One region of the Paenibacillus sp. ALJ109b genome, then DNA from elsewhere that is predicted to be linked to it. Evidence: predicted binding sites of a transcription regulator. Region 1 holds the regulator's gene; each other region holds the start of a gene.
The links. The regulator Rex, encoded in region 1, represses fermentation and respiration genes when NADH is low (regulators of the CRP and FNR family bind a similar motif). The targets are predictions, from matches to a motif close to TTGTGAAATATTTCACAA.
Positions count from the first base shown of each region.

Region 2: the regulator Rex is predicted to act here: its motif matches at 1,755-1,772, upstream of G3352_RS16080 (cytochrome ubiquinol oxidase subunit I).
Region 3: the regulator Rex is predicted to act here: its motif matches at 4,118-4,135, upstream of pflB (formate C-acetyltransferase).

Region 1 covers NZ_JAAIFP010000012.1:67,181-73,257, reverse strand. Annotated here, with positions in the region: gene G3352_RS14160 (hypothetical protein) at 1-139, opposite strand, end outside; gene G3352_RS14155 (cell wall elongation regulator TseB-like domain-containing protein) at 442-972, opposite strand; gene G3352_RS14150 (amidohydrolase) at 1,014-2,318, opposite strand; gene G3352_RS14145 (redox-sensing transcriptional repressor Rex) at 2,305-2,958, opposite strand; gene dinG (ATP-dependent DNA helicase DinG) at 3,193-6,054, opposite strand.
Region 2 covers NZ_JAAIFP010000014.1:54,423-60,499, forward strand. Annotated here, with positions in the region: gene G3352_RS16065 (ABC transporter permease) at 1-49, shown strand, start outside; gene ccmA (heme ABC exporter ATP-binding protein CcmA) at 42-755, shown strand; gene G3352_RS16075 (TlpA family protein disulfide reductase) at 788-1,333, shown strand; gene G3352_RS16080 (cytochrome ubiquinol oxidase subunit I) at 1,939-3,303, shown strand; gene G3352_RS16085 (cytochrome d ubiquinol oxidase subunit II) at 3,300-4,313, shown strand; gene cydD (thiol reductant ABC exporter subunit CydD) at 4,378-6,077, shown strand, end outside.
Region 3 covers NZ_JAAIFP010000006.1:1,411-7,487, reverse strand. Annotated here, with positions in the region: gene G3352_RS06280 (Crp/Fnr family transcriptional regulator) at 1-401, opposite strand, end outside; gene adhE (bifunctional acetaldehyde-CoA/alcohol dehydrogenase) at 832-3,444, shown strand; gene pflB (formate C-acetyltransferase) at 4,217-6,077, shown strand, end outside.

The DNA.
Region 1 (6,077 bases):
CATTGACTCCATCGTACTGGGTAACCATCTTTTCAATTGGGCTTTGCACAGCCACATGACGATACACAAACCAACCTCCAAACAACACAACGGCTGAAATGACGGCAGTCAGAGCAATAGGCAATACTTTTATCTTCAAGTGAGTTACCCCTCCTAAATTTTGGCTCATCCTATAACTTGTAGGCAAGAATATGAATATGTGTACGTAATGTCCTGTGATGTGCCTAACAGGATTTATTTGTGTATGATGTATCCTTGAATACATATTTGAGTATATCACATCGTATATACAATATCTAAGGCGAAAATATGAATAAATTATTAATTTTAACTATTCAAATCCAAAATGATCAACAAAGTACGCCAAAGAACCGGTCCAGTCGGGTTTCCGTCTGCCGGTTCTTTAATGTATTCTTTTGGGCGATAGTACTTTTGCTAATTCTAGCTATTCGGGATCGTATAGACCAGGTCCACCTGTTCCCCGTTGCTGAAGCGGTAAAACCGATAATAGTTGTGAGTATCATCGTTGTAATACACTTGCCATACATAGATTCCATTCACAACGCCTGGCATGATTCGCTTGATCTCCCCACCCGGAACTTCAGAGCTGAACCGATTTCGAATCTGAGCTTCATTCATGCCATTCTTCAACAATTCACCGTGTACTGCATTGGCTCCCGTCACCGGTTTGTTATTCTCATCAAACTTGATCCACACCATGACATCCTGATTATCCTTATTTTTGCCGATCAGGGTCCAGTATATGTTGTCTCCGCCGTCTTTCTGCCCCCAGACATACTTACGCAGCTCTTCGTGGGACGTAATCCCCAGCTGTTCCTGGGCCGCCTGTATGGCCAACGCCTCTTCCTTGCGCTGATCCTGGGTAACATAGACATAATAACGCTGAAGTCCAAACAGAATCAGAACCAGGAGCAGCAGCGAAATCCATATCCACTTCTTTTTTTTCTTCAAAAGCCGAACTTCCTTTCCCTATGACGATGCGGTCCTTGTAATTATCGGGCAAGCAAACTGTCAAATGCCAGCTGAGACTCACGCAGAATGCGCTCTTCATCCATTGTAAGACATTCGCCATGTTTAACCACTTGTTTACCATCCACCCACACATGCTCCACATCTTTGGCAGATGCCGAGTAGACCGTATGGGAAATCAGATCCGTATGCGGATAGAAATGGGCTTGTTCGATGTTCAACGCGATGAAGTCAGCCTTCATGCCAACTTGCAGAGCGCCTGTGTTGTTCAGGAATATGGATTTGGCACCATATGAAGTTCCAAGCAGAAGTGCTTCCCCCGCCGGCACTGCAGTAGGGTCACCAGACACACCTTTATGAATCAACGCAGCCAATCTCATCTCTTCAAACATATCCAGGTTATTGTTACTTGCTGGTCCGTCTGTTCCCAAGGATACGGTCACACCTGCTTTCAACAGATCAGGTACTCGTGCAACACCCGAAGCCAATTTCAGGTTACTGCCTGGATTGTGGGAAACTGCTACATCATGCTTTGCGAGAATCTCGATCTCTTCATCATTCAGATGTACCGCATGTGCAACCAAAGATGGACGGGAGAAAAATCCTAGTTTCTCCAGATGTGCAACCGGACGCAGTCCGTAATCAGCCACGTTCTGTTCCACTTCGCGAAGCGTTTCAGACATATGCGTATGCAAAGGCAGATTCAGGTCATGAGCAACCTGTACCAGCTTCTCTATGTAATCCGGAGGGCAAGTGTAAGGGGCGTGTGGAGAGATTACGGTTGTAATTCTTCCGTCTGCCTGTCCATTCCATTGACGAGCAAATGCTGCGGACTCTTCCAGCTTACGCAGTTGTTCTTCTTCTGAGCAAAGTCCGATTACCCCACGTGCCAGAGCAGCCCGAACGCCGGATTGTTCCACCACTTTCGCGACCTGATCCATATGATCATACATATCCAGGAAAGATGTTGTTCCGCCTTTCAACATTTCAAGAACGGATAGTGATGTGCCCCAATATACGTCTTCAGACGTCATTTTGGCTTCCATTGGCCACATTTTCTCCTGCAACCATACTTGTAACGCCAGATCGTCTCCATGGCCTCTCAAAAGCGACATGGCCGCGTGACCATGCGTATTGATCAGACCCGGCAAGAAGAACAGTCCTTTTCCGTCCACCTTTGTCAGACTTTCGTCTCCTTCCGGCAATGTCTCACCAATATGCACAATCTTGTCATTCTCAACAACCATAAAACCTTGAACCACTTTCCAATTCGTACCCTCACTCACGGCAAATTTGCCGTTGTGAATTACCCATCTATTTGTCGTCATCTTCCTCGTCGTCCTTTCCATTCTCCAAGTAATAAGCCAGGCTAAGTAGATCCGTCGTAAAATCGGCATGATGAATACGAATATGCGGCGGGGTCTTCAGGATCGTTGGTGCAAAGTTCAGAATCGCTTCAATTCCTGACTCAATCAGCTGATCTGCAACATTTTGGGCTTCCGTATCCGGAACCGTGATAATACCTATACGAATGTTATCTTTTTTGACCGAATCCGTTAATTCATTCATCGGTTGTACCGTCAAACTGTTGATTTGGCTCCCAATCTTCGGACCGTAGGCATCAAATACAGCGACAATCTTCATGTTGTCTTTGAGATAGGCATTGTAATTGGACAAGGCATGTCCCAAATTACCTGCTCCGACAAGAGCTACATTGATCTGCTGGTCTATTTTTAAAATATGGCGGATTTTCTCAATGAGATATGATACGTCATACCCGATCCCTTTACGACCAAAGTCACCGAAGTAAGCCAGGTCTTTACGAATCTGGGCAGGATTCAAATCCAGCCTCAATCCAAGTTCTTGTGAAGAGACCGTATTGACTTCACGCTGATGCAGTTCATTCAAATAACGCAAGTAAACAGGTAATCTACGCACCACGGCTTCCGAAATTTTATCTGATTTCATTCATTGCTCCCCCTTACAAAGGCCACGATAGATAGATGAAAAAGATGAGCACCCTGTCTAAAACGAGCAAAAAGATTACTGAGTTAAACAGGATGCTCATTGTTATATAATGGATAATTGCTTTAATTCCTTTAATTGCTTTACTCGCATATCCATGAAACGAATAAATCATATTACTTAATTTTACCGCCAACCACTGGCGTCTTGCAATAATGGAAGCTACAGAGCGATCTGTTATTGTTGCTCTTCGGTCGGTCTCTCGAGCCATTCCGAAATGCGTGGAACCATCTGTTCTGTGAGCATGTGCTCCATTTTGGGACCAGGTAATGAATATAAAAAGTACTTGCCATAATATGCTTCAATAACGCGTGTATCGTATACAATCACAATGCCTCTGTCTTTGCCTGTACGAACCAGTCTGCCAAATCCCTGTTTGAAACGGATGACGGCTTGTGGCACGGACAGCTTCATAAACGGGTTTTTCTTCTGCTGCTGCAAAAGCTCGCTCTTCGCTTCGACTAATGGATGATTCGGTGGCTGGAACGGCAGTCTGACAATCGCGAGACAAGTCAGAGCCTCTCCTGGAATGTCCACCCCTTCCCAGAAGCTGCTTGTGCCAAGAAGCACCGTTGCTTTCGCATCTTGGAAGCGGCGTGTAAGCTTGGAACGGCTGCCACTGTCCACCCCTTGCCCAAGCAAAGAGATATCATTGCCTGACAAGGCCTCCTTAAGTGGGTCATAGACCTGGCGCAGCATGCGATAGGAGGTGAACAACACCATCATACGTCCACGAGTGGCAATAGCCGTTTCCGCGAGGGAGTGCACGAGCATATCCACAAAGTGGGCATCGCCTACACTGCCCTTCACGCTTGGGAAATCACGCGGAATGACGAGCAGCGCCTGTTCTCGATAATTGAACGGTGACGGCAACATGGACGTTAACAAACGGTTATTCTCGGCAGCTTCCTGCAAACCCAGCTGTTCGATCATGAATTGAAATGACTTGTCAACGGAGAGCGTAGCCGATGTAAGCACAACGCTTTTCTTTTTATCAAAGAACATATCCTTCAATTGTGCACTGACATCGACAGGAACAGCATAGAGCTGAAGTGATTTACTGCGGAATTGGCCGCTGGCCTCCATCCAGTACACGGTGTTGGCATCATCCATCCGCATGAAGAAACGCAGATTATCCTTAATCGTTGCCAAGTCCTTGAGCAGACCTGAGATATCCGTAATCAGACTATCGGACTGATAATCATCCTGATCTTCTTTCACTTCAAGCAGCAGCTTGTCGCCTTTACGAATCAAATCACCTAGAGTGACATAGATTTGGTTTTCAGCATCCTGCAATTCCTGCCATTTGGCTGGTTTTTGTGAAGGCTTCAGTCTAAGAGAGAATTGTCCTGTCTCGCCTGGAGAAGCATCGCTGCGTTCAGGCAGCAGGCCAAACAATGTGTCACTTAGTCGATCCCACATCTCTTTGACTTCGACGGCAAGCGGGAACATCTGATCAATCATGGAGCCCCACTGTACCGAATTTTCGTGACCCGATAATTGAGAACGAAGCATCGGCAGTTGGCCATTACGGCTATCTTTAAACAGTCGGGTCAGAGTATGAACCAACGTAAAATATTTCATATGAAGACCAAGATGCTTACCTGCTACGTCCTCCAGATGATGTGCTTCATCGATGACGAGACTTTCGTAGGCCGGCAGCAGTTGATGCGCTGCTTTGACATCCGTAAACAATTTCGAGTGATTCGTAATGACGATATCAGACAGCCCGGCTTCATGTTTGGCCCGGTGATAGAAACATTTGCGGAACCAAGGACAGGAACGTCCAAGACAGGACTCAGACTCGCTCTGTACCGTCTCCCAGAAGTCTCCTCCGCGCCCGCTTAGATTAAGCTCCTCGTCGTCTCCAGTCTCCGTCTGAGTAAGCCAGACAATCATCTGAGCCGCTGTAAAATAATCCTCTTTTGGTGTAGCAAATTCGCGTTTATTGATTTTGTGCTCAAACTTACGCAGACACAAATAGTGCCCACGTCCTTTGAACACCGCTGCTTTGAACGGGAACGGAACCACCTGGGTCAGCATAGGAATATCCCGCTCTCTCAATTGCTCCTGCAGGTTGATGGTATGTGTGCTGACCATGACTTTCTGTTCCTGTTTCACACTTTCATAGATGGCAGGCAGCAAATACCCAAGTGATTTACCTGTACCTGTTCCAGCTTCAATCAAGAGATGTTTCTCTTCATCCAAAGCTTGTCGTACACTGCTGAACATCTGAGTTTGAGCCTCACGCTCCTCATAATGGTCCAGCGTCTCCTTCAGGTTATCTCTAACCTGATCCATGAACTGCTCAAAACTTACGCCTTCCAGCGGATTACCTTCTCGCTCATCGCGTGGTGAGCCTATATCGGTCCAGTCACTCACGTTCAGGGCGAGCTGGCGGTAATACGTATGACCATCCAGATCCTGAATCGGCTCTGCTTCCTTCTCAGTACGCATTCCATCAAAGAACCAACCCAAGTCACTGTCTTCCGGCGCAAACAGGTCACTGAGGCGCTGAATCGTGATCAGAGGCAATGCACGCAGCTCATCGAGACACTTCAGTAATACAAAAGCTGTTGCGAGAGCATCACTGTCTGCCTGATGAGGACGGTCATGCTGAAATCCGAATTCCGAAGACACATAACCGAGTTGATAAGACCCCAGTGACGGAAACGTGATCTTCAGGAAATCAATCGTATCCAGAATCCGTCCGGTAAATGGCAGATAACCGCATCGATCGAGTGCATTTTGAAGAAAATGAAAATCAAAAGCAACGTTGTGTCCAACAAGAACAACATCGTCAAGCAGCGGAACCATCTCCATCATCATCTCTTCCAATGAGGGAGCATCCGCCACATCTTCATCAGTAATACCGGTTAACCCCGTAATAAACGGAGGAATCGGTACACCTGGGTTCACATAAGAACTATATATTTGAGTTATGCTGTAGTCATGATCTATGATGGCAAGTCCGGCCTGTATTATCTCACCGTCGGACTGCGTGCCGGTTGTTTCGAAATCCAATACGGCAAATTTCATTGCAATGTACGGTCCCTTCCATT
Region 2 (6,077 bases), on a different contig from region 1:
GATCGTGGCAGTTTACGGGATCTGGGAAAGGGGGCGGTCCCATGGATAACATGGAAGCAGAGATTGTTGGACTGTGTAAATCCATAAAAAAACAACAGATCGTTGAAGATATATCCTTTCGCGTTTCTTCCGGTCATGTGCTTGCCTTATGTGGCGGAAATGGGGCTGGAAAAAGCACCGTTCTGCGTATGCTCGCAGGTATTCTTCAACCTACCTCCGGAGAAATCATTGTAAACAAGATGCGCTGGTCCAAAGAACGAAAGCGATATTCGGAACAGATCGGATATATGCCGGATGATTATCATTTCAACCATGGTCTGACGGCAGAGGAGGTGCTCCAGTTCTGGGCGGCGTTAAGGAAAGTGTCCAAAGAGAGAGTAACGGAAGTGCTAACCATGGTAGGTTTGGCCGATCAAAAAAAGAAACGGGTCACGACCTTTTCCAAAGGTATGCGGCAGCGTGTATTATTTGCCCAGGCTCTGCTGTCCAAGCCTCCGCTGCTGATCATGGATGAACCAACGAATGGGCTGGACCCCTTCTGGATGCAGGAGTTTGCAAATCTGATAAAACAGATCAAGGAGGAGGGACATATGGTCGTGTTCTCCACCCATCAGCTTGAGATTGCAGATGATGTTGCCGATCAGATTGTTTTTATGAACCAAGGACGCAATGTGGGGGATGGCTCTACTGAGGAGTTTCGTCAACAGTTTGGGTCGCTTCATGCTGCATTTCATCATAGTCTTGGCTTAAAGTGAAGGTGAATCGATTGGAAATAAAGAGTAAAAAAATGAGTTCGAAAATGAGACGTTTGCTTACTATCCTGATTGGAATGGGTGCTGTGCTGGCCGCTGTGTGGGCAATTTACCAGGGGACTTCATCATCCGAGCCCAAAAGAACCGGTGCCATTGAAGCCGGTGCAATTGCTCCTAAATTCACTGCGGTTAATTCAGCCGGAGAACAGGTGAAGCTCTCCGATTATCGGGGCAAAGTCGTCATGATTAACTTCTGGGCTTCATGGTGTACGCCCTGTGTGAGGGAAATGCCAATGATTAATCAGATCGCTCAGACGTATCAAAACGATGTAGAGACCCTGTTTGTCAACGTGGGGGAAGCGAAGGGCACCATTCGAGAATTTATGGAGAAACAGCAATTCGATTTCCCTGTTATCATTGATGTGACCGGAAAGGTCTCCGGCCTGTATCGTATCACCGGGTTGCCAGCGACCATGATCATAGATCAGGAAGGTATATTCAGTCACATTCTGCTCGGTGAGTTGACCAAGGATATTCCCTTGCAGCAATGGCTGGAGCAGACCGTACAGCAAAAGAATTGAAGCTTTGCTAGACTTAAGAGTTTAAGAACTTAAGAACTTAAGAACTTAAGAACTTAAGAAGTCGCTATAGGAGGCGGCTTCTTTTGTTTGTTTTTTTCGAACATCTTGCATGCATAGTAGAATTGAAAATTGCAATACCACGGTTGTGTCCAAAGAATCAATAGCTCCTTTGGGTACTTTTTACGCTTTTCACCGAGTTGTCAGAAAGAGTTGATCCTTTCTTGAACATTTAGGGACGAAGACGTGTCAGCGATTGAATTGCTAATTCACAAAGATATAATAATTTTAACTATTAGGTCCTGTTAAGTACTTTGGCCCTTCAGTATCAGGTAAAACACAGCTCGCCAACCCATGCTCAGTCCAGTAACTATGTGTAGCAATGCACAATGATGGTGTGGTAAAGCTTCCTTCGTCTCTTACTTTGTGAAAAAATTCTCTTTGTACATACAACGATGGAGGAACGCTTTATAGACAAACTCTAATCCTATCTAGTGGGGCTTCTATCAACCTGATAAAGAACGTAGTCCGAGGGCTGACTGACCTAATAATTAAAAGATTCAAATCAGTACGAAAATCGAACAGAGTTTGAAAGGAGGCAGTAAACAATGGCAATCGATACAGTGATGTGGAGCAAGCTGGTGACAGGCATGACGCTGGGCTTCCACGCTATTTTTGCGACGCTTGGCGTCGGTATACCTCTAATGATCGCAATTGCAGAGTTCATGGGGATTCGCAAGAAGGACCCCCATTACACACTTATGGCGAAGAGGTGGTCAAGAGGGTTTGTCATTTCTGTGGCGGTTGGTGTGGTGACCGGTACAGCGATTTCACTGCAACTGGCCCTGGTGTGGCCGAATTTTATGAAACTGGCAGGCAATGTCATTGCACTCCCACTATTCATGGAAGTGTTTGCGTTCTTTTTTGAAGCCATCTTCCTGGGCATTTATTTATATACGTGGGATCGATTCAAAAATCCGTACATCCACTGGCTGTTGACGATTCCAATCGTTACCGGTGCAGGTATGTCGGCTGTGTTTATTACGACGGTGAACGGCTTTATGAACCAGCCTGGAGGCTTTGTCATGGAAGCAGGCCAATTCACAGCGGTTAACCCAGTGGAGGCAATGCTGAATACGGCGACCTTCTCCAAGGTGTTTCATGTATTAAGCTCGGCCTATTTGACAGGAGCTGCCCTGTTAGCTGGAATTGCAGCCTTTGCAATGCTGAGAAAAGGGGCATCTGCATACCACAAAAAAGCCTTGAATCTCATGATGGCGGTGGTTCTTCTGTTCGGCTTACTGAACACATTAGCGGGAGATGTGTCCGCCAAATTTCTGGCCGAGCATCAGCCGGAGAAACTTGCAGCAGCAGAATGGCATTTTGAGACGGAGAGCGGCGCAGATTTGATTTTATTGGGATGGCTGAATGCAGAGCATGAAATTATAGGAGCCCTTCACCTGCCGAAACTGCTCAGCTTCCTGGCCTTTAGTGACTTTAATGCCGAGGTAACCGGACTGGAGGAGTTTCCGGAGGACGAATGGCCGCCGCTGCTCGTTCACTACCTGTTTGATTTAATGGCGGGAATCGGATTTACGCTGCTGGCTATCTCGGTTCTGTACTTCCTGTTTGTGTTCTGGAAAAAGCGCAATGAGCTGAACAAGTGGCTGCTTGGGATTATAGCACTAGGCGCACCCATGGCTTTTCTCGGAGTTGAGCTGGGCTGGTTCTATGCTGAACTGGGGCGACAGCCGTGGATTATCCGGGGATATATGCGAGTGGAGGAAGCCGCCACTTCATCACCCAACATAAGAATGATCTTTTTCTTCTTCCTGCTTCTCTACATCGTTCTGGGAGTCATGTGTGTTCTCGTACTAAGACGTTTGTTCAACAATAATCCGGCAGAAGTCGAGATGGAGAAATGGATGAAGGAGAAGCGCAATCCGTCTACAGAAAAGGGTGAGCGTGCATGAGTTACGAACTGATCGGCATCTCGGTGCTCTGGCTGTTCTTGTATGGCTATTTAATTGTAGCCTCCATTGATTTCGGGGCGGGTTTCTTTGCTTTTTATGCACGCTTGACGAAACAGGATCACCTGATTAATCGTCTGATCTCCCGCTATTTATCACCGGTATGGGAGATTACGAATGTATTTTTTGTCTTTTTCTATATTGGCATCGTCGGGTTCTTTCCCGACACGGCTTATTATTACGGATCAGCGCTGCTCGTACCGGGAAGCATTGCGGTCATTTTGCTCGCTATTCGTGGGTCGTTTTATGCCTTTGAGAACTATGGTTCCAAAAATAATATCGTGTATCTGTTTCTATATGGAGCTTCGGGATTGCTGATTCCCGCTTCGCTATCAGTGGCGCTAACGCTGTCTGAAGGTGGTTTTATCGTGAAGCAGGGTTCGACGGTTTCTTTGGATTACTGGACGCTGTTTACCAATCCGTTATCATGGAGCATCGTTGGACTGGCGATTGTGTCCGTATTATTCATTAGCAGCTCATTTCTGGCCTTCTATGCGTCGCGGGCAGAGGATCACTCTGCATTGAAGCTGGTGCGGACCTATGCCCTGTTCTGGAGCACACCGACGATTATCATCGCACTGACTGCATTTATTTATTTGGGACAGCACAATGAGCGACATTTTCAAAATATGATGGATTTATGGTGGCTACTTGCGCTTTCCGTTGCCTTCTTTATGATTGCGATGTGGTTGATCTATAACGGACGCCGCTACGGATTAGCGTTTATATGTATCATGCTGCAATTTTTCTGTGCCTTTTTCGCTTACGGAATTGGTCAATATCCTTATATCCTTGATCCGTTCATTACAATTCAAAACAGTGTAACCTCACCAGCGATGGGCTTCGCACTGGTTGTTGTGTTTATCGGTGGCATGTGCATGTTGATTCCTTCCTTGATTCTGGTTTTCAAACTGTTTTTGTTTGATGCGGATTATGTAAAGGGAAAAAAATAAATTGAAATTAATATGTGATGTAAGGGAGTAATCTCACAGGTTCATAGAAAGGAGGAGAGCTTACATGAAGAGGAAAACAAGCCTGATCTCTCAACAAATGTCTGGGCAACGAAAACGTCTCATGCTTCTTGCAGTGATTTCACTTGCGCTGGGTGCAGCGATTGTAAGTCAGGCTGCGCTGCTTGCTGAAGCAGTACAACGGATTTTTGTGGAGAAGGCTTCCCTTTCGTCGGTCGTCATGCTGCTCGGGATACTCCTGGCTGTCATGGTCGTACGTACAGGGTTGTCTTATGGGAACGGAAAAGTTGGTTTGCATATGGCTTCCAGTGCGAAGACGAATATGCGAGCAGCCGTGCTGCAACATCTGACCCATGCCTCGATGCCATCAACCCTTCGTGGACAAACAGGCGGAAAGGTCAGTGTTGCTCTGGATGCTGTGGATGAGGCTGACAGTTATTTCAGTCAGTACATGCCGCGTATGATGGAGGCTGCCATCATTCCGATTCTGATTTTGGTGGTAACGTTTATGCAACATGCCAATTCAGGCTTTATTATGCTGTTTACGGCCCCGTTTATCCCCTTGTTCATGATTTTGGTGGGACTGAAAACAAAGAACAAATCAGAGGAGAAATATGCGCAGCTGGCCGAGTTCTCCGGTACGTTTCTGGACTCTCTTCAAGGGCTGGTTTCGTTGAAAATATTTGGACGGGCTCACCGTCAGCAGCAGGAGATTGAACGCGCTAGCCTCGGTTACCGCGATGCCACAATGGGCATTTTGCGGATTGCGTTTACCAATACGTTCATGCTGGAATCGATCGTAATGCTAAGCATCGGTATCGTGGCTCTTGAGCTTGCAATCCAGCTGCTTGTATTCAAATCGATGGCTTTCCACACCGCGTTTCTCGTGCTGCTGCTCGTTCCCGAGTTTTACAGTCTGTTGAAAAATACGGGAACGGCTTTTCACAGCGGGCGAACAAGTATGGGAGCGGTTCGTAAGGTAGAGCAGATGCTTGAGGAAACGGCTGGGGAGAGTATATCGGTAGATGGCAAAGAAGAATTCGGTATATCTGATGGAATTGACGAGGCCGATAACATGGATCGGATGGAAAGGGGAAACGGGATAGGGACATTGCAAATGGACCGTTCCAATGGCAGTTCCATACCGCCGACCATCATATTGAACCATCTCCGATTTCGGTATGCGCCCGAATCATTCGAGCTTGAGACTGGTCGAGCACAGCTTGATCCGGGAGAATACATTGCCATTGTCGGCAAAAGTGGTTCAGGGAAAACGACATTACTGCATCTCATTGCGGGTTTGCTGAAACCAGCATCAGGAGAGGTTCTGGTAAATGGACAGCCGCTATTCAAATATGATGAGACTTCGTGGTTCGAACAGGTTAGCTACATTACACAGCATCCCTATATTTTTGCAGGTACATTTGCTGAGAACATTGCGATTGGTGCTGGGCGAAATGTATCCAGGACTGAAATCGAGCAGGCGGCAGAGGATGCCGGGCTTGCCGAACTTGCTGCCCAATTGGAGCATGGCTTCGATACCTTGGTTGGTGAAGGAGGACGGGGGTTGTCTGGTGGGGAAAAGCAGCGACTTGCCTTGGCACGTGCTTTTTTGAAGCGCCCATCCATCATATTGTTTGATGAACCCACGGTAGGGCTGGATCTGCGCACAGAGCAGATATTGCAACATTCCATTGCCACATTGGCAGAAACCGCGACGATGATTACGGTGGCTCACCGGTTATA
Region 3 (6,077 bases), on a different contig from region 1:
TGATGGATACCCATCCATTTCATAAAGTCGATCGCAAAGTCACAGTGTTGGCAGATCAGCATCTCCAGGTCTTTATGCTCCAGTACACCGATCTCACTATCCTCCAGCACTTCCGCCGAAAAGCTGTGTTTCGATCCGAAGAACGGATCAGCTTGACCAATCATATCACCAGATTGATACATATACATGATCAGTTCCTTGCCTTCATCCGTGGATTTGGTGATCTGGGCACGTCCCCGTTTCATATAATAAAGTTTGTCAGAGACATCTCCTTCCCAATACAGATGGGTTCCCTCCGGATAGGTTCTGTCCTTCATCGTTACGAGTAGATGGTTGAAATTCGCTTCCGAGAAACAGTTGGTATTTCCGCGTTTTTCCAGTACACTCAGTTGTTCTCTCATAAGTCTATCTCCCCTTTGTGTCCATCGGACGGCCTTCTGCAGCTTGGACTGGCCCCCGTGGTTCGCCGCAAACCGTTGCCGTCCTGATCAGGGTCATCTCTCGGCCGGGAAGGACGGTACAAATTGCGGTGGTTCAATTTTTAAGTTCAGTATATACCTTATCTTGCCGTTTGAGGGGCATGGAAAGGGGGCAAAAATGGCGAAATTTCAAACATTGTGATTAAATTCACTTTCGAAAGGGGAAAATGAATCTGACAGCCCTATAGTTTAAATAGGAAGTGTAAATGGCTAAGTGAGAGACACTAAAAAACTTAAATTAAATTTGTTATACTTTGTGAAAAAAATCACATAATTAACTCTTTCCCCATGGTACGATGTGAATGTAAAGAAGAGAGACAAACCAATACGAACCTTTAGGAGGATGAGGGAGATGGCTGTAAAGAACGAAGTCGCCCCAGTAAAAGAACCGACAGCAGGTCAGTATATTCAAACGTTAATTGACAAAGCGAATAAAGCACATGCAGCATTCATGTCCATGGATCAGAAACAGATTGACCGCATCGTGCAAGCGATGGCGCTGGCAGGTCTGGACAAACATATGATGCTCGCCAAAATGGCCGTGGAAGAAACAGGTCGGGGTGTGTATGAGGATAAAATCACCAAAAATATATTTGCAACAGAATATGTGTATCATAGCATAAAATATGACAAAACAGTAGGGGTTATCGAAGATAACGAGTACGAAAGCTTCCAGAAAATTGCGGAGCCTGTCGGCATCATCATGGGGATTACCCCGGTAACGAATCCGACATCCACCACGATGTTCAAAGCACTGATTTCCATCAAAACGCGTAACCCAATCATCTTCGGTTTCCACCCATCTGCACAGAACTGTAGCCGGGAAGCTGCCAAAATCCTGCTTGATGCTGCAGTGAAGCATGGTGCTCCAGCGGATTGTATCCAGTGGATTGATGATCCTTCCATGGATCGAACAAACGCGCTGATGAATCATAACGATGTGGCGCTCATTCTGGCAACAGGCGGATCAGGCATGGTACGGGCGGCATACAGCTGTGGTAAACCGGCACTGGGCGTAGGGCCAGGGAACGTACCTTGCTTTATTGAGAAAAGTGCAGATATCAATCAAGCGGTAACGGATCTGATTTTGTCCAAATCGTTCGATAACGGCATGATCTGTGCTTCCGAGCAAGCAGTCATCATCGAAGAACAGATCTTCGATCAGGTGAAAAAGAAAATGATCGCAAACGGCTGTTACTTCGTCAACAAGGATGAGGCAGCGAAACTGACCGCAGGTGCGATTAATGCTGAGAAATGTGCAGTGAACCCAGCGATTGTTGGTCAATCTGCAGTCAGCATTGCGCAAATGTGCGGTATCGAGGTCCCTGCTAACACCAAAATTCTCGTAGCCGAGATTGAGGGTGTTGGCACGAAGTTCCCGTTGTCGGCTGAAAAACTAAGCCCGGTACTGGCTTGTTACAAAGTGAAAACGGCAGCTGAAGGGATTGAGCGTGCAGCAGAAGTGGTTGCTTTTGGCGGCATGGGTCACTCCTCTGTTATTCATTCGACGAACGAAGAAGTCATTGGCAAATTCGCAGATCGCCTGCAAACCGGACGGATTATCGTGAATTCGCCATCCACACACGGCGCCATAGGTGACATCTACAACACCAACATGCCGTCACTGACATTGGGCTGCGGATCGTATGGACGTAACTCGACTTCTTCCAACGTAACCGCTGTGAACTTAATCAACGTGAAGAGGGTGGCTCGCCGTACCGTGAATATGCAATGGTTCAAAGTGCCGAACAAAGTCTACTTCGAAAAAGGTGCAACACAGTATCTTGCCAAAATGCCGGACATCACACGCGTAGCCATTATTACGGATGCGATGATGGTCAAACTCGGTTATGTGGAAAAAGTAGAGCACTATCTGCGTCAACGTCAAATGCCAGTAGCCATTGAAGTGTTCTCTGATGTCGAACCCGATCCATCCACAACAACGGTAGATCGCGGTACGGAAATGATGCGCCGCTTCCAGCCAGACTGCATTATCGCACTCGGCGGGGGATCACCGATGGATGCTGCCAAAGCGATGTGGCTGTTCTATGAATATCCTGACACAGACTTTAACGACTTGAAGCAAAAATTCATGGATATCCGCAAACGGATCTACAAATATCCACGTCTCGGCGTGAAAGCGAAATTCGTAGCAATCCCGACAACTTCGGGCACAGGTTCGGAAGTAACATCGTTCGCAGTTATTACAGATAAAAATCAAGGCAATACGAAATATCCACTGGCAGACTACGAGTTGACACCAGATGTAGCGATCGTCGACCCTGAGTTTGTATACACTCTGCCTAAAACGGCTGTCGCAGACACAGGTATGGACGTATTGACGCATGCGATCGAAGCATATGTCTCCGTTATGGCGAATGATTACACGGATGGACTCGCGATCAAAGCGATTCAACTGGTATTCCAATACCTCGAGCAATCGGCACTGCAAGGTGACAAATTGGCTCGTGAGAAAATGCATAACGCTTCGACAATTGCCGGTATGGCTTTTGCCAACGCATTCCTGGGCATTAACCACAGCTTGGCACACAAATGGGGCGGTCAGTACCACACCGCACATGGACGTACCAATGCGATCCTGATGCCGCACGTCATTCGCTACAATGCGAAAAAACCGACGAAGTTTGCATCGTTCCCGAAATATTCGCACTTTGTTGCAGATGAGCGTTATGCCGAAATTGCCCGAATTCTGGGATTGCCTGCACGTACGACAGAAGAAGGGGTTACCAGCCTCATCAATGCCATTCGCAAACTGAACAAAACATTGGGTATTGAAGAGTCGTTCCAGGAAATCGGATTCGATGCCAAAGACTTTGAGGCACATGTCGATTATCTGGCAGACCGCGCATTCGAGGACCAATGTACAACAGCCAATCCAAAACTGCCGCTGGTGACTGAACTGGCAGATGTATACCGCAACGCATTCTACGGCAAGTTTGAATAACAACTAATGCAACAGCAGGATTAAGGCAGATATAGTCAGGGTTCCCCGTAAGGGGAGCCCCGATTGCCGTCTTTCCTATAAAAAAAGGTATAACGTAATCTTCGCAGTTGCCTTTTTTAAAAGAGGTTACACGGAATCCGTGATGTTACTTTTTGAACCAGGAGGTATTCACACCATAACGGAGGGGCAGAAAAAACTGAAGAAGCGAAGCGTTCGCTTTTAAGCACGATTTCAACCTTCTATGCTATATAGTTTGAACCATACATGTACACGATAACGGAGAGGAGAGAAAAAACCTGAAGAAGCGAAGCGCTCGCCTTTATCCCCGGATTTTCCCTTTTTAAAAGGTAATCTAAAAAATCTGGGGGTAACAGCGATCGGAAGGTTGTTCTATCCTCGGAGTGGCTAGTGTACATATCCTTTCGTTCAAATTATATTGTTCAATCCGGGAAATCGGGTTTGAACATTGATCGGAAGTTGTTCTGCCCGCGCAGTGGCTAAGTGTGAATAATTTAGGGTTCAACTTGACACAGCACAAGTGGAGTGAGGATGGTCACAAACTTTGTGATAAAAATCACAGATGATGAAAGAACGAAGACGTATACTGAAAATGTAAGAAAAACATTCATCCGCGGTTCCGGTTCCCAAGTAGAGAGAACATGTTCCGGCTTACATGTGAAATTTATCACATTAATCGCGGCTCTGGGCACAGATGAGACGAGTGAAGCATCCTGTCATGTGTCCGGAAATCCAAATTTGTGGAGGGATTACTATGTCGGTGATCGAAAAAGATGTCAAACAACAAACAGGTTGGAGAAACTTTACCAAAGGAACATGGACGAAATCCGTAGATGTGAATGATTTTCTAGTACGCAACTTATCACCTTACTATGGCGACGAAGCATTTCTTGCAGGTGCAACTCAGAATACAAAAGAGTTATGGGATATCGTATCCGATCTGACAAAAAAAGAGCGCGATAACGGCGGGGTACTCGATGTTGACGTAAACACGCCAGCAACGATTGTTTCTCACCAACCAGGTTATCTGGATAAATCCAAAGAGCAGATTGTTGGTGTTCAAACGGATGCTCCATTCAAACGTTCCATTCAGCCATTCGGTGGAATTCGCATGATGATTGATGCTTGTGAAGCTTATGGTTTTGAAATGCCTCAAGGCGTCATTGATATATTTACGAACATCCGTAAAACACATAACCAGGGCGTATTTGATGCTTATACATCCGAAATGCGTGCAGCACGTAAAGCAGGGATTATTACCGGTCTGCCTGATGCTTACGGCCGTGGCCGGATCATCGGTGACTATCGCCGGGTAGCTCTGTATGGCGTGGACTTCCTGATTCGGAATAAAAAAGGTGAACTGAATGCACTTGAAGTCGATGTGATTGATGAAGATGTCATTCGCCTGCGTGAAGAACTGTCCGAGCAGATTCGTGCATTGCAAGAATTGAAACAACTGGGCGAAATGCACGGTTTCGATATTTCCTTGCCAGCCACAACCGCAAAAGAAGCGTTCCAATGGCTCTACTTCGGTTACCTGGCTGCGATCAAAGAGCAAAATGGTGCAGCAATGTCGCTCGGACGTGTTTCTTCTTTTCTTGATATTTACATTGAACGTGACTTGCAAGAAGGCTTGCTAACTGAAGAACAGGCTCAAGAACTGGTTGACCATTTTGTTATGAAACTGCGGATCGTCAAGTTCCTGCGTACGCCGGATTATAATGAATTGTTCAGTGGAGACCCAACATGGGTAACTGAATCCATCGGAGGCATGTCCGTAAATGGAGAAACCCGTGTTACGAAAAACAGCTTCCGTTTCCTGCATACCCTGAACAACCTTGGTCCTGCACCTGAGCCAAACCTTACTGTACTTTGGTCCATCAAGCTTCCGGAAGCATTCAAACAATACTGTACGAAAGTATCCATCGAAACGAGCTCCATCCAGTATGAAAATGATGATCTGATGCGTCCGATCTACGGAGACGATTATGGTATTGCTTGCTGCGTATCTGCGATGAAGATCGGGAAACAAATGCAGTTCTTCGGCGCTCGTGCGAACCTGGCAAAAGCATTGCTGTATGCAATCAACGGCGGTCGTGATGAGAAATCGGGAGCACAAGTTGGACCTGAATATCCAGCGATTACAAGCGAAGTGCTGGATTACAATGAAGTTATGAAACGTTTCAAACCGATGATGGAATGGCTCGCCAAACTGTATATGAACTCACTCAACGTCATTCACTACATGCATGACAAATACAGCTATGAGCGTATTGAAATGGCCTTGCATGACCGTGACATCGTACGTACTATGGCTTGTGGTATTGCTGGTCTCTCAGTTGCAGCAGACTCTCTGAGTGCAATCAAATATGCGAAAGTCAAACCGATCCGCAACGAACAAGGCATCGCAATTGATTTTGAAATTGAAGGTGAATTCCCTTGTTACGGTAATAATGAGGACAGTGTCGACAGCATCGCTGTTGAATTGGTTGAAAGCTTCATGGGCATGATTCGCAAACACAAAGCGTATCGTAATGCGATCCCAACACAGTCTGTACTGACGATCACATCGAACGTGGTTTACGGCAAGAAAACAGGTACAACACCGGATGGCC